One region of the Bacillus sp. Bwzl_19 genome, then DNA from elsewhere that is predicted to be linked to it. Evidence: predicted binding sites of a transcription regulator. Region 1 holds the regulator's gene; the other holds the start of a gene.
What was found. Region 1 encodes LexA, which represses DNA repair genes until DNA is damaged. Its sites were predicted from a motif close to CGAACATATGTTCG; they were not measured.
Positions count from the first base shown of each region.

Region 2: uvrB (excinuclease ABC subunit UvrB) is a predicted target of LexA. The motif match lies at 1,368-1,381, and genes of this name have one in related genera.

Region 1 covers NZ_JBUBKZ010000002.1:54,232-57,402, forward strand. Annotated here, with positions in the region: gene ACW5MY_RS19800 (DUF896 domain-containing protein) at 159-392, opposite strand; gene ACW5MY_RS19805 (YneB family resolvase-like protein) at 461-1,111, opposite strand; gene yneA (cell division suppressor protein YneA) at 1,127-1,438, opposite strand; gene lexA (transcriptional repressor LexA) at 1,595-2,215, shown strand; gene ACW5MY_RS19820 (hypothetical protein) at 2,564-2,992, opposite strand; gene ACW5MY_RS19825 (YndM family protein) at 3,149-3,171, shown strand, end outside.
Region 2 covers NZ_CM142729.1:3,141,308-3,144,478, forward strand. Annotated here, with positions in the region: gene uvrB (excinuclease ABC subunit UvrB) at 1-1,292, opposite strand, end outside; gene ACW5MY_RS16730 (CsbA family protein) at 1,468-1,704, opposite strand; gene ACW5MY_RS16735 (PEP/pyruvate-binding domain-containing protein) at 2,003-3,171, shown strand, end outside.

The DNA of each region.
Region 1 (3,171 bases):
CCTTCCTTATTGTTGTACCTTTTCATCATAAAGCGATGCTGACTTTTTCTCAACTCTTTCAGCTTAAATTTGAGATAAACTTGTTGAAAATTGTCGTAAAGCACAGTCTGATATTAGTATATACGAAAAAAGAATACGTATTGCCGTATTCTTTCTGTTTAATGAAGATTATTTTTCTGTTGTTCCCTTTTTAATTTTTCAGGAGTGACATCATTACCTTCCGGATCAATAACTTTTACGCTCTTAAGCGTATTTTTCATTGAGGAGCGGAATCCTTTCAAATACTCCTGGCGAAGCTTTTGCTGTTCGGCTTTTTCCTCATCAGTTATCGTGTTTGATTTAGCTTTTTGAGCCAATTCGTTTATTCTCGCGATTTTTTCTTTAGAAATCATAATAAGCTCCTTTGGTGCGTGTTGATTATATACTACTAAAACGTAGTCGTTTTTACAACTGATGCACGTCAGCTGCCTTCGCTGTCTGCGGTATATTCCTGAAAACGCCGGTGAACCGTGGCTTTGGACACATCATATCCAAATCCTCTTAAGGTGGCTGCGATTTCTGCAAAGGTGAGCTTGTTGGCTCTCAGTCTGATAATTTCCGAAACCGGAACCTCTTTTTTTTCTTTACCGCTGTTTTCATGCCTGTTTTTCAGATTCCGTTCAGGTTTATAGCCGTTTTTTACGGCTCTTTTCATTCCCCGCCGGATCTTCATATTGTGAATTTTTCTTTGATACTCCTCAACAATACTGACGATTTCGAGTACCATCGTATCAGCTTCGGAAAGCTCCAGCTCACCCTTATGAGCCATCGTATATATTTTTACGTTTTCCCTGTAAATACAATGCAAAAGCGCGATCTTGGCGTTTCCTCTTCCCAGCCTTGTTTCGTCCTGCACCAATATCGCGTCAATATGTGATTTTTTAATATCATCAAGCATTTCAAATACTCCGTCGCGGTCCATTTCGTAACCGCTTGCTTTCTCAGAAATGACTTTTACGACTTCCATGCCGTTTGCCGCAGCGATCTCCCTAAGCTCCTCTTCCTGTCTTTTTAAAGACGTTTGCTGCTGTTCTTTGTTTGTGCTAACCCTGGCATAAATGATCGCCTTCATTTCTCTCTTTCCTCTCTAATTAACAATGGCCAGCTGATATACGGCCGGATGCTTCTTCTTAACCGGAAGAATAAGTTCGTCTCCGGGCTTTATATCAGCAGTTTGAAGATGATTATTCTCCGTCACCCACTCAATGAAATCTTCTTTATTAATATTTTTCTTTTCTGCTACATGATCCGCAAGTGACCAGAGAGTATCGCCGTCCTGAACCTTTATTTTAACATATTGGCTGAGCGTCTGATCATTCCCCGCGCATGAAACAAGTAAAATAGCGGCACTTAAAATCGCAGTAAACAGTCCGACAAATATGATAGATTCCTTCGCCATTTATACAACCTCCGATAAGAATGTTTGTTCGCTTTTTATATCTTTCAGTATATACGAACAAATGTTTCTGTCAATCGTTTTTTTCGAACCTATGTTTGTACTGTCAGGAAAATCATGCTATAATCTACTTAAAATCGACGTTTTGAGGTGCGAAATATGACGAAGCTATCAAAAAGGCAGCTTGATATCCTGCGTTTTATTAAAGAAGAGGTAAAAACAAAAGGATATCCGCCTTCTGTAAGAGAGATAGGAGAAGCAGTAGGACTGGCTTCCAGTTCAACCGTGCACGGACATTTGGCACGGCTTGAGACAAAAGGCCTGATCAGACGGGACCCTACTAAACCAAGGGCAATTGAGGTATTGGATGAAGAAGAAGTCCAAATTCCGAAAAGCCAGGTCGTAAATGTTCCGGTAATCGGGAAAGTGACGGCGGGTATTCCGATTACGGCTGTTGAAAATATCGATGAGTATTTTCCGCTTCCTGACCGGATGGTTCCTCCGGGCGAACATGTATTTATGTTAGAAATCATGGGAGAAAGTATGATTGACGCCGGCATTTTTGACAAAGATTACGTCATTGTCAAACAGCAGAACACGGCTAATAACGGGGAAATCGTGGTGGCTATGACCGAAGATGATGAAGCGACGGTCAAGCGCTTCTATAAAGAGGACAATTATGTGCGGCTGCAGCCGGAAAATCCGACGATGGAACCGATTATCCTGCAAAACGTAAGCATTTTAGGGAAAGTCATCGGCGTATTCAGAGCCGTCCATTAATTCTATTAAACTTTTTTTATCGTAAAACCCCTCACATAGGGGTTTTTCTTTTGCATAAAAAAGAGCAGGTTCGCCCTGGCTTAGAAACGAACCCGCTAAGGAGGAAAAACTTACATCATGCTTACATTCTTATTATCCGACATCTGACTTTTGAAGTCAACAAATAATGTTTCCCTAAAGAAACTTTTTGTATAATTTTCAACTTTGTATAGATGTTCGGGCTGAATTTGTTTATGTCATCTTTACTTGGGGCGGGAAATCAAATTTATATATGAATATTTAGTACATGGTACAACGTGTTTTGATTACGCGTAAAAAATCCCGCTGCTTTTTAGCGGGTATCAATTTTTAATCAAAATGATAATATTCTACGCCGTATAACCCTTTAATATAGACAGGTTCACAGATGTTTGAAGAGCTTTCAATCAAAATCCTGTATTTGTGATACGGGTCAATTGATTTTTTATCCTGCGCACTGAGATTTAACCAGCTGCCGCTGTAGCTTTTAGAACTTAATGTATAAAAATTTCCGTTCAGCGCCATCCGCTGGAGTTTCATGTTTAAACCGCATGAAGAGTTGTTCATAATGGTGAACTTGTATCCTAAAAAGTAATCGTCAGCTGATACAGTCCCCGGATTTTCAATATAAAACTCTTTTGCATTTCCCGCTAGTGTGAAGCTCGTTTTTGATCCGAATTCAGTGGTAGCCGCTTTGGCTGAGTGTATTCCGCAAAAACATAATAAAAAAACAGCAATACATATCCAGCACCTTTTCAATTTGCATCCCCCTTTTTTTACATATTTTAACTCGTGAACACAATGACGTCTATCCATATTTTAAGAAATCGCATACTTTATAACCACAATATACCAGTTTAAAAAATTACGGATTGCCTACAATGAAGAATAAACGAAATAACGAAGGTGGTTCAAATGAAACACGTAATTGCTTTCGC
Region 2 (3,171 bases), on a different replicon from region 1:
ATCTGCCCTTCGATCGGACGGACATCAATGAGAGGATCGAGAAGTCCCGTCGGCCTGATGATCTGCTCGATCATTTCCGGCGTATGCTCAATTTCATACGGTCCCGGGGTAGCAGAGACGTACACGATATTGTGCATGTGCTTTTCAAATTCCTCGAATCGAAGCGGACGGTTGTCAAGCGCTGACGGCAGGCGGAACCCGTGATCGACAAGCACCTGTTTTCTTGCCTGGTCACCGTTGAACATGCCGCGCACCTGCGGAATCGTCACGTGTGATTCATCAACGACAATCATAAAATCATCCGGAAAATAATCAAGCAGCGTATACGGCGTGGAGCCCGGAGGACGGAGCGTCAAGTGTCTTGAATAGTTCTCGATCCCCGAGCAGAAACCCATTTCCCGCATCATTTCAAGATCATATCTCGTACGCTGCTCAAGGCGCTGGGCTTCCAGAAGCTTGCCGTTTTCGCGCATGACTTTTAAGCGCTCCTCAAGCTCCTGTTCAATATTCAGAATCGCTTTTTCCATCTTTTCCGCCCGTGTGACGAAGTGGGAAGCCGGGAAAATCGCGACATGATCGCGGTCGCCGAGAATTTCTCCGGTCAAAGCGTCAACCTCTCTGATCCGCTCAATTTCATCACCGAAAAATTCCACTCTGATACAATGTTCGTCACGGGAAGCCGGGAAGATTTCCACAACGTCTCCGCGCACGCGGAACGTCCCCCGCTGAAAGTCGATATCATTGCGGGCATACTGGATATCCACAAGCTTTCTCAGCAGCTCATTTCGCTCAATCTCCATTTCCGGTCTGAGCGACACGACCATTTCCCGGTATTCTTCAGGCGAACCGAGACCGTATATGCATGATACACTCGCGATAATAATGACATCTCTCCGTTCAAACAGAGAGGATGTGGCGGAGTGTCTCAGTTTATCAATTTCATCGTTAATGCTTGCGTCTTTCTCTATAAATGTATCCGTCTGAGGCACATACGCCTCCGGCTGATAGTAATCGTAGTAGCTGACAAAGTATTCGACAGCGTTGTTCGGAAAAAACTCCTTAAACTCGCTGTACAGCTGTCCGGCAAGGGTTTTGTTATGGGCAATGACCAGTGTCGGCTTGTTGACTTCTTTAATCAAATTGGACACGGTAAAGGTTTTGCCCGTCCCTGTCGCGCCCAGGAGAGTCTGGTGTTTTCTGCCTTCCTGTATGCCTTTGACAAGCTTCTCAATCGCTTGCGGCTGATCTCCCTGGGGCTGATATTTCGAGACTAACTCAAAACGATCTTTCACAAAAAAGCCTCCGTTTCTTTACGAAATCTTCCTATTGATATAGTAACACAATGACGGGCAAAATCACTAAAAATACGAACTAAAGTTCGATGGTTTATTTTTACCAAGTCAATTTTTGTATAAAAAACCTGCTTTTATGGCGTAAAAGCAGGCATTCTATTTCATATTCACCATGTCAGGCATTGTCTTTCTTTTTGTCTGCTTCTTTTTTAGCCATGTACAGCCCGCCGGCTACCAGAGAGACGACATCCAATCCAACGATAAAATACGTTTCGGTGTAGCCTTTTAAATAGGATGCGAAAAGCAGCGCGGCTGTGAGAGCGATCGCCACATAGTGGTTAAAAGTGACCCTCGTAAAAAGGACGACCAGCATAAAAGGGAAACATAATGCAAAAACGGCTTTTGTAATCACAAAAACCCTCCTCGGGAATTCTTCATCTCATCTGATTATAGTAAAAAATGAAGAATCGGACAATCGTTCCCCTGCTATCACAATACCCTTTTTCACCATTCTTCAATCATCTGTCAGAAAAAATGTAAAAGTAAATCCATTGAACCGTTAACAAAATGAATCAAATTGCCTTTCTTCAGCCGAAAGGCGGAGAACGATTAGGTCTTTGTGTCTTTGACAGTTTCTTCCTCCCTCTTTACAATGTAATGATAGTGTTCACTATCATTTTCTTGGATGAAGAAAAAAGGGGGCATCACTCATGTATTCAGTACGATTTCAAAAAGCGGAAGAATCAAGCCGCTCAGCGGGAGCAAAAGGAATGAACCTGATTAAACTGACGAAAAACGGCCTGCCCGTTCCCGACGGTTTTGTCATTCAGACGAACGCTCTGACACGTTTTATAGAAGACAACCGGCTTCAAGCAGCAGACGCACATATGGAGCGCGCCATTATGAACGGCACGTTTTCAAAAGAGCTCCGAGATGAGCTGGCCGCGTCATTTTATGAATTGAGAGAATCATACGCCTCTGTCGCCGTACGTTCCTCATCCGCGTCCGAAGATCTTGAAGGCGCTTCTTTCGCGGGCCAGTACGAAACCTATTTAAATATCAAAACAGAAGAAGAGTTTCTAGGAAAAGTGAAAGAATGCTGGGCTTCCTTCTTCTCGGCGCGGGTCAGCGGCTATAAAGAGAAAATGAACAACGATACCGCAGAGCCGTTAATGGGTGTTGTCGTGCAAGGGCTGATCAATTCTGAGGTTTCGGGGGTCATTTTCAGCCGCAACCCGGTCACACACGATGACGGAGAACTGATGATCAGCGCGAGCTACGGCCTCGGAGAAGCAATCGTTTCCGGCAGCGTGACGCCCGACACATTTATCGTCAATAAAGGCACATTTCAGATTGACAAAGAAATCGGCTTAAAAGAAATATATATCGTTTCTCAAGAGGAAGGCGTGACGGAAAAAGAGACGTCCGCTGACATGAGAAACCGCTTCTGCCTTGATGATGAGAATATCAAAGAGCTTGCCATGCTGACGATCAAGACAGAAGAACTGTACGGTTATCCCGTGGATCTTGAATTCGGATTTGCCGAAAATAAGCTGTATCTGCTTCAGGCCAGACCGATTACAACGATCGTGCAGGATCAGAAAGCGTCGGACGAAGAACGGGAATTTATCATGACGCCCCGGGATCAGAAAGATTTTTGGCTTAATATGGAGTCCAATATAGAAGGCCCCGTGAGCCCGTTATTCGCCTCGCTCATTGTGCCGGCTTTAGAATACGGCCTCAAAGAGAGCACAAAGACATTCCCAGTAATGGGCATCGAAATCGAGCGTGTCAAGCTTCATCAAGGCCGTGTTTTTTCCAGACAGCATAAGACGGACGACAAGCTGCCCGCAGAACAGTTAGAAGCGCTATTTCCCAT